DNA from 2 places in the Terribacillus aidingensis genome. Region 2 is predicted to be linked to the other one. Evidence: riboswitches for the same ligand, from Rfam matches in the RefSeq annotation. Region 2 holds a riboswitch; the other holds the start of a gene.

Region 1 (11,771 bases), 1.3 Mb from region 2:
GAAGCTGACAGCCGTTTGATAGGAAAAATTTCCGCAGAAACTGGTGGAGTGTTTGTCTATCCATGTAATTTAGCCCTTTCCAGCTGTTCACCCGTCTCGGTGATTACCGCAGTCAAATTATCCAGCTTTACTTTTATTTCTCCTTCGGAACGAGAATCGGCGAATATCCGCTTAATCTCTTTTTCCACATCGGAAACCTGCAGTTCGGCAAGGATATGATCGAGATTGCCGATTACCCGCTCGAATAAGTTGATTTTCTTATAAAGCAATTCCAATATGTGTGCTTCAAGCGTGTTCCGTACGGCGAAATTATAGATTTGCACATCCTTCTGCTGACCAAAACGATGGATCCTGCCGATGCGCTGCTCCAGCCGCATTGGATTCCATGGCAAATCATAATTGATCATATTGCTGCAAAATTGGAGGTTGATACCTTCGCCGCCAGCTTCGGTTGCAATCAGAACTTGTGCATGCTTTTCGAACAGCTCGCGCATCCAATCCTTTTTACCGGCCTTGAAGCCGCCTCGGAAAGGAACGGAGGATATGTCGTGCTGCTTGAGCGTCCATTGCAAGTAAAATTGCGTAGCCCGGTACTCGGTAAAGATGATGAACTTTTCTCCTGGAGGAGCAGCCTTGATCAGCTCTACCACTTTCAGTGCCTTGCTATGCTGCGGCAGCTTTTCAATCTCTTTCATAACAGGCAAATACACATTACTTGTTTCCGGATTTTCCTCGACCATCTTTTTCATGGACAAATATGCTGCTTCCCTGGAGCTGCACAGCTCGCGGAGCAGGGTTATTTTTGCAAAGGTTGCTGCAGCACTGGTGGAATCTTGCATATTTTCATATACCTGCCGCTCTTGTTCGGTAAAATCAATCCAAATTGTCTCCACTTTCCGCTTTGTCCATTGAAGTCCCGTTTCTTCCCGTCGGTTGCGGACCATCACTTTTCGGATAAGCTCCTTCAAGTAATGATGCTCTTCTGCATCTCTGCGGTCATCTCCATATGTATCTTTGAATTGCTTGTAGCTGCCAAGGTAGCCAGGCTTTAGCAAGGATACAAGATTGTAAATATCACTTAGCTTGTTTTGGACAGGTGTTGCAGTCAGCAGCAGACAATATTTCTTTTTGAGCGATTGGATGAAAGCATAGTTCTTTGTCCGGTTGTTTTTCAGTTTATGTGCCTCATCGATAAGCACGAAATCATAGTCCTGCTCCAAAATGATCTCCCGGTGAGGAGAGCGCTTTGCCAAGTCGATGGAGGAGACGATCACATCATAATGTTCCCATACATATTGCTTTCGCTGGGAGGCTGCAGGAATATGAAATTTTGAGTTCAATTCGTTCACCCATTGGTTCACTAAAGATGCCGGCACGAGCAGAAGTACCTTTTTCACCAAGCCTCGAATCATCAATTCTTTCAATACGAGACCCGCTTCAATCGTTTTCCCCAGACCAACTTCATCAGCCAGGATGGCGCGTCCATTCATTTCTTCCACAACTCGCCGGCTTGCTTCCAGCTGATGGGGATGGAAGGTCATATGCGGCAGATAGCCAGGTGCAACCAACCCGGTAAATGTATCGATATTTGTTTCCTTGGCGGCTGTATAAGCCATCTTGAAATGCTCCCATGATGCTGTTTCTCCTTCATGCTGCAATTTATCATCCATCATGTCGAGGAAAGGTTTATCATCTTTTATATGCACCCGCATTGTGATTTCATCTCCTTATTCTTCGGAGTTTCGTTTAAAAAGCTTAAAAAGGTAGACACATTGTAAAAATGTTATGTTATAATGAGGCTGAAACCAGACATTATCAATATTTTTTATTAAAATGTTTGGATTTTGCTTTTTTATAGGTTGATTGTCTGTTAGTATGCCCGCGTTTTCCAATTTCATAAACCGCGAGTGAATGTTGGAGGAGAGACCGCTGTACAGCGGCGCCGAAGGAGCAAATATTGAGTGAATCTCTCAGGCAAAAGAACTCCAGCACGACGCAACTCTGGAGAGTGCTTCCATAGTAGAAGCCACCCAAGAAGCAACTATGGTCCAAGGACGATAAGAAACTTTCTGGTAAATGGACAGAGCCCCTCAAAGCTTTTTCGAGGTGGCTCTGTTTTTTGTTGCGAGGTACATAAGAGAGGAGCAAGATGATGAGTGAGTTGAGAAGAACCCCGCTTTATCCTGCTTACGAGGCAAACAGCAAGACGATCGATTTCGGGGGATGGGAACTGCCAGTCCATTTCAGCAGCATCCAGGAAGAACATCATGCAGTGCGGCAGGCGGCCGGTTTGTTCGATGTTTCCCATATGGGTGAGATTCTGGTTGAAGGGCCAGCTAGCAAAGACTTTCTGCAGTTTGTCCTGACAAATGACATTGAATTGCTCGTTCCGAATAAAGCGCAATACAGTGTCATGTGTTATGAAAATGGCGGAACAGTAGACGATTTAATCGTTTATATGCTGGAAGAGAACCGTTATCTGCTAGTTGTGAATGCCAGCAATACAGCAAAGGACTTGGAGTGGCTGCTTTCTCATAAACGAGATGGTGTCAGTATCGAAGATCAATCAGATGCTTATATGCAAGTTGCCCTGCAAGGACCTCATGCAGAGCAAATACTGCAGAAGCTGACAGATGAAAAATTGTCGGAAATTTCATTTTTCCGATTCGCTTATCCAGTGCAGCTGGAAGGGGCGGAAGGAGATTTCCTAATCTCACGCACAGGCTACACTGGCGAAGATGGCTTTGAAATCTACGGACCGGCTGCAAGCGGGCAAGCTGTCTGGGAACTTTTGCTGGAAAATGGTCAAGCATACAATCTTCAGCCAGTTGGATTGGGTGCAAGGGACACCTTACGCTTTGAAGCGAATCTGCCGCTGTATGGCAATGAGTTGTCGAAGGACATTACGCCGATCGAGGCAGGTATTGGATTTGCAGTGAAAACGAATAAGTCTGCCGACTTCATCGGAAAAGAAACCTTGAAGAAGCAAAAAGAGAACGGAGCGAATCGGAAGCTCGTCGGCATTGAAATGCAGGAAAAAGGGATACCGCGCCATGGTTATCCAATTTTCAGTGGTGACGAACAAATCGGTGAGGTTACGACAGGAACAAAGTCACCGACACTGGACAGTTATATCGGCCTTGCACTCGTACAAGCGGATGCTGTCGAAGAAGGCAGTCTGGTTGAAGTGCAGATACGAAAGAAACGGCTGCAAGCCAAGGTAGTTGCAACACCATTCTATAAACGGAAATAGAGGGAGGATACAGCATGGATTTCAGGTACTTACCGATGACAGAGCAAGACAAAGAAGAAATGCTTCAAACGATAGGCGTGAAAGACACGGAGGAACTGTTCTCTGATATCCCCGAGGAAGTTCGCTTGAAGGGACCGCTCCAGATCAAGGAGCCGAAAAGTGAAGGGGAATTGAAAGCTGAACTGGCAGCTTTGGCAAGTCGTAACGTGACGATGAAAACACATGCTTCCTTCCTTGGAGCTGGTGTGTACGATCATTACATTCCTTCAATTGTGGATCATGTTATATCCAGATCTGAATTCTATACAGCTTATACGCCGTATCAGCCTGAAATTTCCCAAGGAGAACTGCAGGCAATCTTTGAGTTCCAGACGATGATTGCTGAGCTGACTGGAATGGATGTTGCGAATAGCTCCATGTATGATGGCGGAACAGCACTTGCAGAAGCAGCGACATTAAGCGCTGGCCATACGCGGAAGAAGAAAATCATTGTATCAGAAGCGGTTCATCCAGAATCTCGACAAGTGATCGATTCTTATGGAAGAGGACAGCATTTGGAAATTGTCACAGTTCCTCATAAGGATGGATTGACCGATTTAGAAGCACTGGAAGAAGCAGTAGATGAGGATACGGCTAGTGTCATCGTGCAATATCCGAATTTCTTCGGACAGGTCGAACCGTTAGCTGCTATTCGCAAAATCATTGATGCACAGCCGAAAGCGATGATGGTTGTCTCCAGCAATCCGTTGGCTTTAGGATTCTTGACTCCGCCAGGCAGCTTCGGTGCAGATATTGTTGTTGGGGATACACAAGTATTCGGTATCCCGGCACAGTTCGGCGGTCCTCACTGCGGCTATTTCGCAAGCTCAGCGAAATTAATGCGCAAGCTGCCAGGAAGACTTGTCGGACAGACGAAAGATGAGGAAGGTAGACGTGGTTTCGTTCTGACACTCCAAGCACGTGAGCAGCATATCCGCCGAGACAAGGCGACATCGAATATTTGCTCCAATCAGGCATTGAATGCTTTGGCTTCTTCAGTTGCCATGAGTGCATTAGGTAAAAAAGGTGTAGCTGAGATGGCTCACTTGAATATCCAAAAAGCACTTTATATGAAAAAGCAGCTTGAAGCACACGGGTTGCAAGTCATCTTCCAAGGCGCCTTCTTTAATGAATTAGTAATTAAAGTAGAAGATGATGCGGATGCACTGAATGATCATCTGGTTACACAAGGGTTTATCGGGGGGTATCACTTGGGACGGATTGATGATCGTTTGAAGAACCACATACTTGTAGCTGTGACGGAGCAGCGCACAAAAGAACAGATTGATACATTTGTAAGAGAGGTGGCGGCAGTCCATGCAAAACAATACTGATTTCCCATTGTTATTCGAACAAACGAAAGCAGGCAGGACAGGATACAGCTTGCCGCCGCTGGATGTTCCGGAAACGGATCTTTCAGAAGTTTTCGAGTCAGAATATATTCGAAGCGAACCAGCAGCGCTTCCAGAATTGAGCGAGCTGCAGATCATCCGGCATTACACAGCCCTTTCAAGAAGAAATTATGGCGTTGATTCCGGATTCTATCCGCTCGGCTCTTGTACGATGAAGTATAATCCGAAAATCAATGAAGATGTCATCAGAATGGATGGATTCAGCCACGTTCATCCGTATCAAGATCCGAAAACGGCACAAGGTGCACTGGAGCTTATGTTCGATCTGCAAGAGCAGCTGAAGGAAATTACCGGTATGCACGAGGTTAGTTTGCAGCCTGCAGCAGGAGCTCATGGAGAATGGACTGGACTGATGATGATCCGTGCCTTGCATGAGAAAAATGGCGAGACGCAGCGTACGAAGGTTATCGTGCCGGATTCGGCGCATGGAACAAACCCTGCTTCGGCAACTGTTGCTGGATTCGAATCAGTAACAGTTAAATCAAATGATGAAGGACTAGTTGACTTGGAGGATTTGCGTCGCGTCGTTGGAGAAGATACAGCAGCGCTGATGCTTACGAATCCGAATACACTCGGTCTGTTCGAAAAGGATATTTTGGAAATGGCCAAGATTGTCCATGAAGCAGGCGGCAAATTGTATTATGATGGTGCAAATCTGAATGCCATCATGGGTTATACAAGACCTGGAGATATGGGCTTTGATGTTGTGCACTTGAATTTGCATAAAACATTCACCGGCCCGCATGGCGGCGGGGGACCAGGATCGGGTCCTGTCGGCGTTTCGGAGGAGCTTGCAGCATTCCTGCCGAAGCCGGTTGTCCGCAGACAAGGGGAAGAAATCATCCTTGACGAAGATCGTCCAGATTCTATCGGACGAGTGAAGCCATATTACGGAAACTTCGGTATCAACGTACGTGCGTACACGTATATCCGGACGCTGGGACCAGAAGGACTGAAACGTGTAAGTGAATATGCGGTCCTGAATGCGAATTACATGATGCGTCGCTTGAGTGAAGCATTCGATCTGCCATACACACAGCATTGTAAGCATGAATTCGTTCTTTCCGGGCGCAGACAGAAAAAGCTGGGTGTCCGTACGCTTGATATTGCGAAACGATTGCTTGATTTCGGGTACCATCCGCCGACTATTTACTTCCCGCTCAATGTAGAGGAAGCACTGATGATCGAGCCAACCGAAACAGAAGCTAAAGAAACATTGGATAGTTTCATTGATACGATGCTGGAAATTGCTGCAGATGCAGAACATAACCCAGAAATTGTACAAGAGGCGCCGCATACAACAGTCGTCAGCAGAATGGATGAAACGACTGCCGCCAGAAAGCCGATTCTACGCTATATTCCAGAATGAAAAAAGAGCTTTGCACACATAATGTGCAAAGCTCTTTTAATCACCTTTACGTTTGATCTTACCGCTCCAGGCTTTGAAACCGCCTTTAAGCTGATTAAGATCCTGATAGCCTTTTTTATGCAGCATTGCTGCAGTACGTACAGTACGTGTACCGTTTTGGTCATACATATAAACAGGCTTGTCCTTGCGGATTTCAGCCAAACGGTAGCGAAGCTGGGTAAGTGGGATATTCCGTGCACCTAGGATGTGTCCGCCGTCGAATTCTTTCGGCTCACGTACATCAATCAGCTGCGCTTTACGGTATCCAGCTTTGAATTCTTCCTCTGTAAGAGTTTTCAGGTGTTTCTTCTGAATGAAATAGCGGATTACACTATATGCGATGAATACAATCAGTGCAACTCCAATAACTAGTACTGCTTCCATGTCATTTCCCCCATCTGCTGATACTCCAACTTACATTATAGCAAGCAGGCGCTTATTTTCAAAGATTTTTTATAGCTGTTCATATAAGTGTAACACTTTTGACCCACTTCAACTTTGTTGGCTTGTTTGTCCGCTGGAAAAGGTGTATCATATTAAGATGTAGAAGTTGCAGTGGATTGAATGGAGGAGTTTTATGCCTACACCGAGCATGGAAGATTATATTGAACAAATTTACATATTAATGGAGAAAAAGGGATATGCCCGTGTGTCCGATATAGCAGAGAATCTGCAGGTACATCCGTCTTCTGTTACGAAAATGGTGCAGAAGCTGGACAAGGATGAATATCTGAAATATGAAAAGTACCGTGGCTTGATTCTTACTGATAAAGGAGAGCAGGTCGGCAAACGGCTTGTCTATCGGCATGAACTCTTGGAAGACTTCCTGCGAATCATCGGTGTCGAGGAAGAGAATATTTATCAGGATGTAGAAGGTATCGAGCATCATATGAGCTGGAATTCAATCGAGCGGATCGGTAATCTTGTTCAGTACTTCCAGGAAGATAATGAACGGAAAGAAGCATTGATCAAAATACAGCAAAAACAGAAGTCTTAACAGAAACCATCCAATTTGGATGGTTTTTTTGTTCTAAAAAAGCACTTTCCTGATTAGGTATAATAAAAAGTCATCATGGAGCGTGCTTATGAAAATAGACGGTGTTTTCTCAGGCGGCGGGGTGAAGGCTTTTGCATTCATCGGTGCTATACAGGCTGTGGAGAAGGAGAAATACGAGTTTGAGAATGTGGCTGGCACCTCTGCTGGTGCTATTGTCGCCGGCTTGCTGGCAGCTGGTTACAGCGGGGAAGAAATGGAAGCATTGCTTCAAGAAACGGATATCAGTAAATTCACCGATCCTATTAAGCTTACAAGATATATTCCTTTTGCTAATTGGCTAACGCTATATTTCAAAATGGGACTGTACAAAGGAAATGCATTGGAACGCTGGCTTTATGAGGCATTGGCAAGAAAACAAGTGTATACTTTTCATGATTTGAAGCCTCGAACATTGAAAGTGATCGCAGCAGATGTAACGTTAGGCAGATTAATCGTTTTTCCGGATGATTTGAACGAGACATATGGAATCGATGGCGGAAGTTTCCCGGTAGCCCGGGCTATTAGGATGAGTGCAGGTATTCCGTACATATTCATGCCGGCAAAACTTCTCTATAACAATCGGAAAAGAAGTCTGCTGCTCGACGGCGGAGTGCTGAGCAACTTCCCGCTTTGGACACTGGAAGGGGAGGAGCGTCTATTGAGGCGGCCTATCCTGGGAATGAAGCTGAGTGAAGCAGTACAAAAAATTCCGGTCCAGAAAGTTCATCAATCTTTTGATCTGTTTTATGCGCTTTTTAAGACGATGAAGGTAGCGCATGATATGCGTCATATAAATCAGGAAACAGCAAGGGACATCATCTTCATTCCGGTAGAAGGTATCGGAATGGCCGATTTCGATATATCAGCTTTGGAAAAGGAGAAGCTAATAGCAGTCGGCAGGGAGAAAGCAGAGCACTTTCTAAAACGCTGGCCATAAAAAAAGTCGGGCATCAGATGCTCGACTTTTTGCGTTTCTGTTTGTTTCCTTCGATGACACGAAGCTGCGGACCGCGTGAGCGATCCTTTACCGGACGTTTTTTTCTGGCAGCGGAAACTTTTTTGATACTAGCTGCTGGTTTAGCTGGTTTGTTGACAGGGCGGGCTTTTGGCTGCTTGTATTTCTGCTTGGACTGCTTTACTGCTTTCTTATATTTCTGCATATCACTGCTGCTGCCACTGCCGCCTGCAGCGGAGCGGCCACGCAAGCGTGTAAGAATGAAGTAGAGTAATGCACCAAAGAGGACGGCACCTCCAATCCAAACGAGCACGTTTTGGAAGAATGCTCCTGGATTTGTCACGAGCTGCATGCTGACACCGATGACAGCAAGACCAATCAAAACAAACACGATGATGGAAGACCCAGATCTACGCAACCCATTTTCCTCCTTTCCATGCCTTGATGGTGACATGGTTTCGTTATCTTACTATCTTTATACCACTATTCACCTGTACAGAATCATTTTCAAGCACTTTTTTGAAAGAAGCCAGGGCAACTTCCACTTGATCATCCTTTGGCTCTTTTGTCGTGACCAGCTGCAGCCATAGGCCTGGATAGCCAAGGAAGCGAAGAACAGGGATATCACGAACCTTATTCGTCAGCTGAAGTACCTCGAAGGACAGACCGATAACAAGCGGCAGAAGCAGGATACGGTTCACCATACGCCACCATAGCGGATCTGTGGCAACGAACATATACACAATCACACCGACTATGACAGTGAACAGCATAAAGCTTGATCCGCATCGATAATGAAGCCTGGATTGCTTTTGTACATTCTCTACCGTAAGCGGCAGACCGTTTTCGTAACAGTTGATCACCTTATGTTCAGCGCCGTGATATTGGAATACACGCCTGATCAATGGTGTCAGGGAAACGAGATAAACATAGGCAAGAAGCAGGATAAGCTTCAGGAAACCTTCCAGTGCAACTTGTTCGAATCTGGAAGGAAGCCACTTGTCGAAGAAATCCGCGACGAGTGCAGGAGTCAGTGTGAATATTAATTTCCCGAAGATAAAGGATAGTACACCAACGGCACCGATACCAATGATCATTGCCAGCTTTGATTTTTTCTCCTCTGGAACTATCTGTGCATCGTCCTCAGGATTGACCCCGTAACGTTCTGAAGAAAAGTTCAGATGCTTCGTGCCATTGGCGCTAGCGTGTATGATCGCTGCGATTCCTCGCAGTATAGGTATCTTTTTCAACTTGGATAATTTCGGATTGTCTTGGCGTTCGACGGTTAAGTAGTCTATGCTCTCGTCATTTCTGCGAACGGCAGTAACGAAGCTGTTTTTTCCCGCAAACATGACACCTTCAATGACGGCTTGCCCGCCATAGGTATTGGTTTGTTTATCTGACATTATTTCACCAGCCTCGTTTCGATTTCCTTCTATTTTACTAAAAAAATACAGATAACACTAGATGGCATCTGTGATTAAAATCGTTTGGTTAAGGCATGCTACGTATTGAGGTGAATTTTATGCAGCAAAACCGTAAAACCGCATCACGTTTTAATAGAAGTGCCGTCGCTACCGGATTCGTCGGCGGCGTGCTTTGGTCAGCCATCGCATGGGTAGCGTACTTCTTTCATTTTACCGACTTGTCTGTGGCGGATTTCGTCCTCCGTTCATGGGTTTGGATGCCTTGGGCTGACACTTGGGTGGCTGAGCTGATCAGCATTTTCATAGTCGGTATTCTATCCATCTTGATTGCCTACTTGTATTTCCTGTTCTTGAAGAAACAGCAAGGAATCATCCCCAGCTTAATTTTCGGTGTGGTGCTCTGGGTTCTTGTCCAGTTGGTGCTGGCCCCGATTATCCATGGCGTGGATAGTGCATTCCAAGCAGATCGGAATGCAAATATCACGACAATGTGCTTGTATTTGCTTTATGCTGTATTTATCGGATACAGCATCAGCTTCGAATACCAGCAAAGCGAAGCATACCAGGATAATTAAGCATTTCGAATTTTCAATCACAAAGCTTCCGTCTTATGTTACACTATGTGAAAGTTAAAATAATGTAACCAAAGGATGAAGATTGTGAATCGCTTAATGTTGATCAATGGACCTAATTTAAATTTGCTCGGAACGAGGGAGCCTGGAATTTATGGAAGCCATACGCTGGCTGATGTAGTTGCTGAAGTGAAGAAGGTGACAGACAGTTTCGGGTACGAACTGGAAGACTTTCAGTCCAATCATGAAGGTGCGATGGTCGATAAGATCCAGGAGGCAGGCCGTACGTGCAGCGGAATCATCCTGAATGCCGCAGCATATACACATACAAGCATCGCGATCAGGGATGCGATTGCAAGTGTCCCTATTCCGGTACTGGAAGTGCATATATCGAATATCCATACGCGGGAGGAATTCCGTCATCATTCGATGCTGGCATCCGTGTGTAAGGGTCAGATCGTCGGTTTAGGTATTAAAGGATACCGATATGCGGCTTTAGCGCTGCTGGAGAAATAAAGGGAGAGGAAGAAACAGATGGAGAAATTAGAGAAATTACGTGCCTTAATGGAAAAGAAGAACTTGGACGCATTCATCGTAACGAGTGCACAGAACCGCCGATACATATCAGGCTTTACCGGAAGTGCAGGCCTTCTTATCATCACTAAATCGAAGCAGCTGTTCCTCACTGATTTCCGTTATATTGAGCAGGCAACAGAACAAGCTCCTGATTTTGAGATCATCGAGCATAAACAGTCCATCATTCAGGAAGCTGCTGCACAGCTTCTTAAAGAAGGTGCTCAGCAAGCTGGATTTGAGCATGAAGATGTTACTTTCGCACTGTACCAGCAGTTTCAGAATGCTGTACATGCAGACCTCATTCCTGCATCAGGCTTGATTGAGGAGCTGCGTCTGATCAAATCAGAGGCAGAGCTTGCTATCATGAAGACCGCTGCCGAGATTGCCGATGCAGCTTATACACATATCCTTACTTTCGTGAAGCCAGGCATGAAGGAGATCGAAGTTTCCAACGAGCTTGAGTTCTTTATGCGCAAGCAGGGCGCGACACAATCCAGTTTCGATACGATCGTCGCTTCCGGATACCGTTCCGCATTGCCGCATGGTGTAGCATCAGATAAGGAGATTCAAAAGGGCGAATTGGTCACGCTGGATTACGGTGCCCTTTACAATGGATATTGCTCGGATATCACCCGAACTTTTGCAGTAGGTGAGATAAGTGACAAATTACGTGAAATTTATGATATAGTACTAGAGGCGAATCTTCGAGGAGTTGCAGGCGTGAAACCGGGTATTACTGGTAAAGAAGCCGATGCGCTCACACGAGACTATATCTCCGAAAAAGGCTACGGTCAGTACTTCGGACATTCAACCGGACATGGGCTCGGTATGGATGTACACGAATCGCCAGCTCTATCCTTCCGTTCCGATACGGTATTGAAGCCGGGAATGGTTGTTACAGTAGAGCCGGGGATCTACATACCGGAAGTAGGCGGATGCCGAATTGAGGATGATCTCGTGCTGACAGCTGATGGCAGTGAACGCCTGACGTTCTCCACTAAAGATTTAATTACTTTGTAACAGCCGTTTTTCGAAGGAGGAAAACAATGATTTCAGTAAACGATTTTCGTACGGGCCTAACAATCGAAGTAGA
Region 2 (11,771 bases):
ACATCGCAGATAAGGTGAAGGAATCAAACAATCATTACATAGAGAATATGGAAGAGCATCAAGATGGATTGCATGTGGTCTTACGCGTTCGTCAACTGGACGAATTGCTGCGATGGGTACTTGGCTGGGGAGCCGATGTGATTGTATTAGAGCCTGAATCACTTCGAAATCGGATTCTTGAGGAAGCCCGAAAAATGTTAAAACGCTACTGACATAATGTTGTCAGTAGCGTTTTTTTATAATCGGAGTCAGTAAAATAATTCAGTTTTTGAATGGATTTGGTTTTTACTGAAGTTTATAACAAAATAAAGTGTATATGGTATTGTTGTATACATTTATTATCGGAAGGATGGTATCTTGTGAATTTTGCTTCTGTACGCATCATTACAGACGACGTGGATCGTCTAGTCAAGTTCTATGAGAAAGTCATGGGCTTATCAGCGGAGCGTCCCGCGCCCGTCTTTGCCGAACTCATTGCGCCATTGTGCACCCTGGCGATCGGCCACTCCCAGACTGTGCCACTGTTCGGTGAAGGTTCAGCAGTGGCGACCGACAATCACTCTGTCATCATAGAGTTCCTTGTCCACGATGTCGATGCAGAATACGAACGATTAAAGCCGTTTATCGAGGATTGGGTAAAGGAACCGACCACGATGCCGTGGGGGAACCGTGCTATACTGTTCCGTGACCCAGACGGCAACCTCGTTAACCTCTTCTCGCCGGTGACCGAGGAAGCGATCAAACGATTCACTGGCAGGGCTTGATGGACAGTTGAAGTGAGTGAGGTCCCAATTTGGAGAGTTGATAACGATTCGTAAAACAGGCCCAGCTGGTTTAAAATGGCCAAAAAAACAGGAATCGTTGTCGTACTCTAAATATATTAGAATTATATTCAAATCAAGTCTTCAGTCAACGGGTACTAAAATTAAATAAAAGAAGAGCACATATTATACATGACTAATATGTGCTCTTCTTTTATTTTTAAGGATTTTTATAATTTAGGTCTTGATAAACGGTTACCGTCTAGAATATTTATATCTAAAAACTCTCGGAATACATCTGATATAATGTACAAGCATAAGTTATAAAGGGATATATGAGAATAGGCAGCTAAAATTATGGTTTTATAGCTACTAATTCGCGTAATGGAATCCACATTACTTTGTACAAAAGAACATAGTCAAATCCATGATGTGGATTTCAGCAGTTAGGGGTTAGCAGGTATGATTATTGGTATATTAATATGTGCCATTGGTTTACTGCCATTGTTTTTAGCGTTGAGCATAGGCAAAGTTTACAATGAAACAAAGCTGTCGACGGGAATGATCATATATATGATCCTGATAACCATTTGGCAGCTGGATATCGGAGTTCTTTATTTTAAGGATGTTCTGTCAGAAGATATGATTCTATTTCTATTCAAGCTGTTTCGTGCGGGGCCGACATTCGGGCTCCCTATTGTATTATATATAGCTTACCGGATTATCAAAGACCAGCCATCAATGGTGAAAAAGAGGAATTGGCTGACGAATGTTTCGTATGCTTTTTTCACCAAAAAAGCACTGATTGGCTTCACTATATGGAGTGCTATCGTGTATGTGATAAATTGGACGGACTTAGGAATAAAAGGATTGACTGTTACCCAAGAGAGGTATACTGGTGTTTACTATTTTCCTGATTATGGGTCGCTATTTTGGGTGTACTTCATACACATGGCTATCATTGTAATTTTCTTAATAGTTATGCCTGTATTGTCAAAGAGAATTCGGAATTCACACTTCAAGAACTTCCTTATGGGTTTTTCATTCAATGCATTGCTGCTGGTCATACCAGGAATTCTGAACTTTTTTCCTTTAACCGGCGTTCTTACTAGCAGCATTGGTGTAATACTATTTTCGGTTGCAAGCATGCACATTTTTGTAAAGCTGAATGTAGATTTGAAGGCTCATTCTCATGAATTATTGGAAAAACAGAAAAAACTAGACTACACGGGTCATTTGACTGGCAGTTTGATTCATGAAGTGAGGAACACAAACTCTATTATTAAAGGCTTCTCAAGCATAATGGACAAAAATGGTTCCCTAGATGAAAGTGATAAACGTAAACTGAAAATGATAGGTAATGCATCTGACCATTTAGAGCAGCTTACAGATAATTATAGTGCGTACATGAAGTCGTCAGCATTGATCTATAAAACAGATGATCTTGCGAAAATAATCCAAGAATCTATTGAATTTACAGACGGAATGCTGCAAGAAAACAAAGTTGAGTTGGAGTTCATAAATATATATTCACCACTGAATGTTTATCTGAATAGAGCAAACTTAAAACAAGTATTTATAAATTTGATCAAAAATAGCGTGGAAGCAATACCAGAAAACAGGACAGAAAAGAAGATAACAATCTGCACAGAGATTGATGATAGGAATATCATCATACACTTTATCGACACTGGGGTGGGTATACATCCTGAGAACTGGTTGAGTGTATTTGATCCCTTTATTTCGCTGGGAGATAAAGAGCAAGGAATGGGATTAGGTCTAGCGTTTGTGAAGAAGATGATGACTGAACACTTAGGGGATATAAGTATAGTCGACAGTTCATCGAATGGCACGCATTTCAAGCTTGAAATACCACAAGAAGGCATGCTGAATGGTGGTAAATAAAATCCTTGGATTCATGAAGCATTTGATAATATGAAAAAGGAAGCTCAACATTTAGCGTTGAGCTTCTTTTTGTTTCAACTACATCTGAATATGCGAAACCCCAACTTATCTTTATTTCGCTGCATGATTTCCTTGTGTTTTTCCAATATCTCTAACAATGCATCATCGATAGATTCTGATAGGGAGAAATCAGCAGCGTTCTGTTCATCAACTTGATCCAATGTTGGTTGGTATTTCGTTATATCAACTTGCTGAAATCCAGCTTTTTTAAAGGCTGTCAGCCATTCATCCTCCGTTAATAATTGTGGGAAGCGATAAAAATCCACAATAGAAGACCGTTCTTCTTCTGGGATTGTTTGCTCCAATACAGTTTCGATTGCGAGTAATCTTCCGTTCGATTTCAGCACTCTCTTGAGCTCACGAATAGCGGAGGTAACATTGGTAAAGGAAAGGACGGATTCTGAGAGGGCAATATCAAAATGCTTATCCGGGTAGGGGAGATTTTCAGTGTCTCCGTGTTTGGCAACAATCGGTATATTCAAACCTGAGAACCTTTCCAGGGCTTTCTCCACCATGATGCTGTTGTTGTCTAAGGCACTAACACTGGAGCCGAATTGCTGAGCTAGGTAAGCAGCAGTTTGCCCCGTGCCGCATCCTACGTCCAGAAGTATTGTATCGCTACTGATTTTCTCCTCAGCCAAGATTTTCTTTGTTAACTGCAATCCGCCGGGATGGGCGCCGCCCACTCCAAATAATGCGAGACAATCAAGATATGTGTAATTCAAACGTAACCCCTGCCTTTATATGACATCATTGCAATATGCTATGAATAGAGAAAAGTTTTGTGCCAATAGTCTTCATACTGAATAAATTGGTGATGTTAGGAGGATAGAAAATGAGCGTAATCAGAACGGATGAATGGCTGATTGATGATTATGAAGATCCACTCGCACTTTGCGAGAAGCTAACTGAACTTTTTGCTGACGCTTCTGCAGCTGAAATATATGATTACTTCATACGGCATGGCATGTACCGTCCGATAAAGAAAAAGCGTAAACAGCTGGATCAAGAGGTGTGGGAGGTTGTGCAGCAGGACGAGGCATTTCTGCAAAAGGAGTGGGAAGGTCCGGATATACCTATCTATATCTTCCCTTCAGATGAGCGTAATAAATGGCTGCAAAAGCAATTGGGCGGTAAATCCGGTTTAGCATTCAAGGATAAGCTCTTTTTATTTTTATCACCAGAAAATACAGAAGAGGAGATAAAAGCAATATTCACGCATGAGTATAACCATGTTTGCCGGCTGAATCGCTTTGATAAGAGCGAAGAGATGTACACTTTGCTGGATACGATTGTATTAGAGGGGATAGCAGAAAATGCTGTTACGGAAAGATTGGGAGAGGAACTGACTGCCAGGTGGGCATCGTTTTATCCTGATAAGAAAATCGAGAAAATGTGGTCTGATTATATTGTTCCGAAGCAGGAGCTTTTGCCGCAGGATCATGAATATCAAGCTATTTTATTTGGTCATCGTAGGTATCCAAAGATGCTAGGGTATTGTGTTGGTTATCATGTAGTCAAAAATTATATGAAAAGATACAGCTTAGCCAGTGAAGACTTGCTGGCTGTCGAAGCTAGTATTATTGCCGGAGTTATGTAGGGGTTTATGGAGCTTATGCTTACATAACCTGTGAGAACTCCGGAGACATGGACATGAATAAAGCCCGGCTGCACCAATTCCAGGCTTTTTCATGCTGTCGTACGGTAATCAAATTTATATGGAATACTGCTATATAGTCAGATCCAGAATAGAGAAAGCAAGGCTATCCCTGCGATGGCTCCGAAAGCTACTCCAAAACCAAAGCCAAATCCGCGCCCAAAACCACCGCCATAACCATAGCCATAGCCGCCATAACCGAAGCCGCCTAAATTTCTGGAGCGACCCATTGGCTGTAAATAAACACGATCTCGGTCAACCCGCTGGATGATTCCTCTATGGACTTTTCCGTCATGGCAACGGATTTCAACTGCTTTACCGGTATATTTTTGGCATAATGAACGATATTGTCCAACTGACATATCTTCACCTCCATTATTTTAGGATACAGGGTATTATATGTCCTTGATAAAATATGGAAGGGTACAAGTATCTTAGGGGTTTAGCGGAATCTTGGTGAACAGCACACAAATTATTGAGATGCAGCTGTCAGCGGAAATGACAAATCGAGATACAAAATAGGATTTGACAAAAAATCTAACAAGGAATAGAATAATGACTATTCAACAGAATCTAAATAACTTAATAATAGAGCTATGAATGCTATGGATCACACTATAGCAGGAGCAGCTTCTGGAGAGACCGCTATTTACGCGGCGCCGAAGGGTTCACAATCTCAGGCAAAAGGACAGAAGAGTATCGGATATGTATTTGTGTTGTGCTGCGCGCGTATGACCAATAGTATTTGTTATTCTTGTGATCAAGAGATTGGAGAGCCTCCAATCTCTTTTTTTATTGGGTTGAAATGAAGGAGGAGCTAGAGTTGGCACAACAAGAGTTAAAGAGGGACTTATCCAATAGACATGTACAGCTTATCGCTATTGGCGGTACGATTGGTACCGGATTATTTTTAGGATCCGGGAAAGCGATTCAGCTGGCAGGACCTTCTATAATCTTCGCTTATTTGATCGTAGGTATAGCGCTGTTTTTCGTGATGCGAGCGCTAGGGGAACTGCTGTTATCGAAAGCAGGCTATCAGTCTATTACAGACATTGCCGAAGACTACCTCGGACCTTGGGCATCGTTTGTGACAGGGTGGACGTATTGGTTTTGCTGGATCATGACAGCGATGGCGGATGTGATTGCTGTCGGAGTGTACGTGAACTATTGGTTCGATATCCCGCAATGGATACCTGCACTTATCTGTGTAGTCGTTTTATTAGGGCTTAATCTATTAACGGTAAAGCTATTCGGGGAATTGGAGTTTTGGTTTGCCTTGATCAAAGTGGTTACGATCCTTGCATTGATTGGTATCGGTATTGTACTGTTGGTGATCGGATACCAGACTGATGCAGGAACCGTTTCAGTTACAAATCTGTGGGAGCATGGCGGACTATTTCCGAATGGAATTTCTGGCTTCTTACTAGCCTTCCAGATGGTAGTCTTTGCATATGTCGGAGTGGAACTAATCGGGGTATCGGCAGCCGAAACAGCCAACCCTGCTAAGAACATCCCATCAGCGATTAACAAGATACCTTTACGAATTCTATTTTTCTACGTTGGCGCACTGCTCGTTCTGTTAATGATTAACCCATGGACAGAACTGAATGCAGCCGAAAGTCCATTCGTGAAGACATTTAGTTTAGTTGGTATCCCGATCGCTGCAGGCATCATCAATTTCGTCGTCTTAACATCCGCAGCATCAGCCGGTAATAGCGGTATGTTCTCAACAAGTAGAACTTTATATAATCTAAGCAAGCAAGATCAGGGGCCATCCCAGCTTGCTAAACTGAATAAAAAGCACGTCCCAGCGAATGCCTTATGGCTATCAGCCATTGTCGTATCTGTAGGAGCGCTCTTAAGCAAACTTATCCCAGAACAAGCCTTTGGAATTGTCACAAGCATTAGTGCTATCTGTTTTATATGGGTATGGAGCATCATCCTTATCTGTCATATTAAATATAAGAAAACACGTCCGGAATTGCAGAAGAAATCAACATTTAAGGCACCATTTACGCCGTTTGTGAACTATGCGGTGCTAGCTTTGTTTGCGGGAGTTCTGGTTATTATGCTGGTTGCTGATGAGACACGGCCGGCGTTGTTGTTGACTCCTTTGTGGTTTGTTTTGTTGTTTGGGTTGTATTGGGTGAGAGTAAATAAAGAATAAAAAAATTATATAGTAAGTAAAGTGAGAAATGATATCTAGCTGAATTAGTTTGATATCTAACAAACATAGATAGAATTACCAACCCAAGGATCGGTAATTCTATCTAACTATAAGTTAAGTTTATTTAACGAATGACCATTACAGCATAACGCAAGAGTAGTATCTCAGAGTACCAGTTCTAAGGCATCATCTAACATCGCATCGAAGGATTCGAATGATTGAATGTGCGTGCCGGAGGGCTTATCAAGTTCTACATATCTGGTTTCTTTTGTGTCATAAGCGTACCACGCGGTATCAGAGTCACCAAAAAATATATACTGCTTTTGCCAGTCATTTTCATACCACAATTCGTTTGTTTCTATAAAGCCATGAACATCTTCAGTTACTGGATTATCCAGAAAAGATTCATCTACCCCATAAATTACAAGACCATTAAAGTCTAAGCCATTTACATTTTGTAAAAAATCTAGATAACTGTCAGGTATAAACACTTGATCAAATTTCTCTTTTAGACTATTGATCATTTTCGTGATTTCACCCTTTGTTGCAGGTTTACTGAGTGTACTGTCATATTCTTTTTCTATACTTGCTATTTTATTCAGTAATTCTTTCCATCTAGTCATAAAATCTTCCTTTCTGTTATTTAGATTGTTCAGGTGGATAAATTTCATTTTTAAACATAGGCCAGTTTATTTTCTTGCTTTGTGACGGTAGTAAGTCTCTTGTCAAAGAGTTTTGCTCATTGGTTACTACTTTGTGATATGGATCATTTTTTATTAATACAAGGTTTGAAAAATCATTAGTACCTCCATCATCTAATGGAAGGTTATGATGTACTTGCCACCCTTTGGGGTTAAGCCCGTTCTTCATTCTAGCTATATCATTCTCATTTAGACCTGCTTTTTTAAGGTATTCTACTCTTACTGGATCTGTTGAAAATTCTTTTAGGTAGTTCTTTCTTATTGAGCTATTAAATTTCCTTCTCAGCATAGCTGTCTCTTCGGGCAGTCTCTTGGTATAAGTAATCTCTTCTACTTTTACATCTTTTAGATGTATTTTTTCTCCTTTTAATGTACCAATAAACGAGTCATCTTGTTTAGCTCCACTAGCACTTTTTATTTTATTATCCGTACCTTCTTTTACTTCTTTGGATCCTTTTTTAACAGCAGACTTACTCTCCCCAAGGTCATCAATGTACTTTGCAAAGTCGGAAATACCTTCGCCGCCCTTTTTGAGAACCTTAAAACCTTTACCCCAAGGTGTAAGCATCCCTAGTGCAAGCAATCGTTCCCCTTTAGTTGCATTTGAATCAAAGACTGTGAAAAAATCTTCGGTGAAGAAATCCCATGTACCCTTTGCAAATTTATCAAACCCGGATGGAGGTGCAGAACGCGGGTCGGGAATCTTATCAACAAATTTTACGTGGAGCCCTATACGACAACAATCCGAAAGAAAGTAGAAAGAGCAAGAGATGAATATAAGAAATTTTTATTGAGTACTAAAATTTGAGTTATAACTTAAGCTTCTAAACTTTTCATGGAGTAACAGAGGATAAAGTGTAGAGTTGCGTATCTTGCTCTTGTGACAGAATGTATATACAGAGATGACCTGCTATTAAGCAAAAAATCTCTGATATATATACTACAAGGAGCGATATAAATGGCAGATGAAATGTTAAGAGAAACCCAGATATGGTTAAACAAGACGTACTCCGGAGTAACAGGATTCAACAAAGTACCTGAGGATGGTCAAACTAGAAATAAAACATACTACGGATTAATTCGTGCTCTACAAATTGAGTTAGGTATCACAAACTTGGCTGATAGTTTTGGAAATCAAACAATGGCTGCTTTCTCGGATATATCAAGACATCCAGTTGGATCTGTCCCAAGCAATATGGTTTATATTCTGCAAGGTGGTTTTTGGACGAAAGGCTATAATCCAGGAGGCTTCTCCGGTTTATTCTATGAAGATACTGAGAATGCTGTAAAACGTTTTCAAAGGGATATTGGAATAGAGCAAACAGGTATAGTAACTGGACAAGTCATGAAAGCATTGTTAAATACAGATGGTTATGAATTGTCTTCCCTAGGAACAGCAGATATGCGTTCTGTACAACAATTTTTAAACGCTAATTATGGGGGAATGTATTTCACTTATGTTCCAACAAACGGTGTATATGAGCGTAACACAAACAAAGCTTTGATTTATGGTTTGCAAGCAGAAATGGGAATGAGTCCTAATGTAGCTAACGGGAACTTTGGTCCAGGAACAACGAATGGGTGCCCTGTTTTATCTGTAGGAAATACAGGAAATAACGTAAAAATATTGCAAGGAGCACTTCTTGGAAACGGCTATGATACGATCGGGTTTAACGGCGTAGATGGTAATTTCGATAATGATGTTCGCAGTAAAGTTATTGAATTTCAAAAGGATCTTGCACTTCCGCAAACTGGGATTGCAGACATGCCAACAATTAAGCAATTGTTAAGTAGTGCAGGACACACTGGTAGAAAAGCAACCGTTTGCGATACTGCAACTATTCTTAACTCATCTAACATCCAAACTATCATTAATAATGGATATAAGATGGTGGGGCGTTATCTAACCGGTACAGTAGGTGGAACTAGATCTAAGGCCTTGACTCGAGCTGAATTGAATTTAATGTTTAGTAAAGGTTTAAAAGTCTTCCCTATTTATCAAGATGGTGGTTATTACTCTGATTATTTTGTAGCTGGTCAAGGTATAGTAGACGCAAATAACGCTATTTCTGCTGCACGTGCATTAGGATTTAAGTCGGGAACCACAATTTACTTTGCTGTAGATTTTGATGCCTATGATTTCGAAGTTAAGCAGAAAATCGTTCCTTATTTCCAAGAAATATCTTCAACATTTAATAGGATGCTACAATATAGCGACGTCCCAGCATATAAGATAGGTATTTACGGGCCACGAAATTCCTGCATTCAAGTATCAGAACAAGGATATGCAGAGCACAGCTTTGTATCAAATATGTCTACTGGTTTTAGTGGGAATCTAGGATATCCTATGCCATCCAATTGGTCATTCAGCCAGTTTTATGAATATACCATCTATTCAGGACAAAATGAAAGCCTCCCTATTGATAAAGTAGATACATCAGGCAGAGATGCAGGGGTTTCTTCTATTACTACTCCACACAACTCAGAGGAAAGTGCGTTTAGACAAGCTTGGGCTGTAGTAGGTAGCAGACTACCTTATGTAACATCTGATCCATCATTGTTTTCTACAGAGTTTGTTTTTGATAGAAACTATAGAGTACTTGATTCGCCCGCCTTTACTGTTGACGTAATTGCCTCCCGTATTGTAAAAATTGGTGAGAGTGAAAATGCCGTCACTGTAACAAATGGACAAATTGGACTTTCAATAGCACAGGCTGCGGAAGAGTTACAAGGAAAAATAAGTACTACTCGTCTAGACACAGCAGAAGGGTTTATGCGTAACTTAGCACTAGGAATCGGCAACGGTGAAATGGAAGTAGAGTTTAATGTAACTGCAGAGGGATTAGCAATGAAATTCATTGGAAGAAAGTTTGACCTACCTTCTTCCGCTGGTACGGATGCAGCTCTCCAAGTAGCAGTAACATTAACATTTAGAAACCTTGCTCCAGACATTGATTTGACACTTCTACGTGAAAATCTAGTAGCAGCAGGTAAAGTAGCAACTGTGTCTGTAGCTGCTGGTGTGTTATTGTATGCTACAGTACAATCAGGTGGGTCAGCTGCTCCATTAACTGCAGCAGCCATGTCCAGTCTGTTAGTATTCTTAGGAATGAAAGACGAAGATGATGAGGACAACACTTAAAGAATATAAATTATTATGAAGTGGGCCAGTTATCGTTTATAGATAACTGGCTCTCTTCTTATATTGAAAACATATAGATCTAATTTCTTAGGTTATAGCTACACATCCTGACGAGATTAGATGTAAGGAAATTAATTTCCTATTTTATGCTGGAAACCATATCACACCTATTTTATTAGATAAAGGACCTATTTCTAAATTTTATATACTGTGGTACCATACCATAACATTGATATTTGAAAGGAGTAAGATATGATAGCTGAATTTAAGTTAGATGATAGCTCTTTCGTCCACTTACAAAAAAACTTCGTGAAAAACTCGAGTCAATACAAAAAAAAGAGAATCTTACCTTTAATAATCTCAAGTTTAATATTTATTTGCTATGCTATTTATCAGATGTTCACAGGTGAAGTAAGCCTTATGTTTGCTCTAATTACTTATCCAATCCTTTTAGTGATCTGGATTCTAGCAGGTAACTACATGTTCCATAAATTGAATGAAAAAAATGCTTTAAATGAAGGCTATAAGAAGGGATTCAATGAATTCTTAAAAGGTACATATAAGATTGAATTTAACCCGCAAGTTTTAGAGGTCACTAAAGATGGCAATAAGAACCGTTTGGAATGGAAGGAATTTAAGAAAGTTGACGAGGACGAATTATACATTTTTCTCTACTTTCCTAAAGATATTACGCTAGTGGTTCCTAAATTCCGAAATAATTTATCAGAAGAAGAAAATGCAGAACTAATAAAGAGAATAAAAAGTAAAGTTAACTAACATATAATATCAAACCTGGTTTCCGTTTGAAGTACAAAAAGCTACTCATAACGAGTAGCTTTTATAATAGTGAATCCTTAACATAATAGATATTCAATATCGTGAGAATCATTAGAGGCTACGCTAAAGAATAAAGATATACGTAAACATAAACGTTTACGTATATCTTTATTTTTATAAGCATTTACTTTTAAGTACATCCTTCATTGGGTAGAAGCACCGCTTATCGATGAGAATTATTTAATACAAGAGTCAATAACCCAGCATATACAGCTGTTGCAATTACTGGTGCCGGTGTGGTTGCATTGTTACTTTTGCAATCAATTCCTACTACCGGAGGATCAACAGCTCCTGAAGCAGGCGCAGCCCTTTCAGCACTTGCTAGTTTCTTTGGTATAAACTTAGATGAAGATGAAACTGACGCATAATATAACTCCCCCCACTTTGCTTGAGTGGGGGGGATGTTATGTTTGCACTATACAACAAACAATTTGGAGGAGTTATTTTTGAAATTCGAATATGATTTGGATATGGGGGATTATAGAAACTATTTAGAGCACTATTACCAAAATTCCACCGATTTCAAAAAGACATATCGAAC

Evidence for each region. Region 2 has a riboswitch for glycine ahead of ABXS78_RS16440 (amino acid permease). Riboswitches for the same ligand answer to the same signal wherever they lie in the genome.
Region 1: another riboswitch for glycine. It lies ahead of gcvT (glycine cleavage system aminomethyltransferase GcvT); the one in region 2 lies ahead of ABXS78_RS16440 (amino acid permease).

Annotation. Positions count from the first base shown of each region.
Region 1 covers NZ_CP159996.1:1,893,037-1,904,807, reverse strand. Annotated here, with positions in the region: gene ABXS78_RS10060 (YqhG family protein) at 1-64, opposite strand, end outside; gene ABXS78_RS10055 (SNF2-related protein) at 57-1,712, opposite strand; glycine riboswitch at 1,908-1,996, shown strand; gene gcvT (glycine cleavage system aminomethyltransferase GcvT) at 2,153-3,253, shown strand; gene gcvPA (aminomethyl-transferring glycine dehydrogenase subunit GcvPA) at 3,268-4,626, shown strand; gene gcvPB (aminomethyl-transferring glycine dehydrogenase subunit GcvPB) at 4,610-6,073, shown strand; gene ABXS78_RS10035 (rhodanese-like domain-containing protein) at 6,110-6,496, opposite strand; gene mntR (transcriptional regulator MntR) at 6,690-7,109, shown strand; gene ABXS78_RS10025 (patatin-like phospholipase family protein) at 7,198-8,085, shown strand; gene ABXS78_RS10020 (SA1362 family protein) at 8,099-8,521, opposite strand; gene ABXS78_RS10015 (DUF1385 domain-containing protein) at 8,565-9,509, opposite strand; gene ABXS78_RS10010 (YqhR family membrane protein) at 9,629-10,105, shown strand; gene aroQ (type II 3-dehydroquinate dehydratase) at 10,190-10,618, shown strand; gene ABXS78_RS10000 (Xaa-Pro peptidase family protein) at 10,637-11,698, shown strand; gene efp (elongation factor P) at 11,725-11,771, shown strand, end outside.
Region 2 covers NZ_CP159996.1:3,175,677-3,187,447, reverse strand. Annotated here, with positions in the region: gene ABXS78_RS16470 (YafY family protein) at 1-212, shown strand, start outside; gene ABXS78_RS16465 (VOC family protein) at 360-764, shown strand; gene ABXS78_RS16460 (HAMP domain-containing sensor histidine kinase) at 1,224-2,666, shown strand; gene ABXS78_RS16455 (methyltransferase domain-containing protein) at 2,741-3,451, opposite strand; gene ABXS78_RS16450 (DUF2268 domain-containing protein) at 3,562-4,326, shown strand; gene ABXS78_RS16445 (hypothetical protein) at 4,464-4,745, opposite strand; glycine riboswitch at 5,007-5,085, shown strand; gene ABXS78_RS16440 (amino acid permease) at 5,207-6,550, shown strand; gene ABXS78_RS16435 (YrhA family protein) at 6,715-7,173, opposite strand; gene ABXS78_RS16430 (HNH endonuclease signature motif containing protein) at 7,190-7,834, opposite strand; gene ABXS78_RS16425 (glycoside hydrolase domain-containing protein) at 8,210-10,393, shown strand; gene ABXS78_RS16420 (YcxB family protein) at 10,646-11,170, shown strand; gene ABXS78_RS16415 (YcxB family protein) at 11,677-11,771, shown strand, end outside.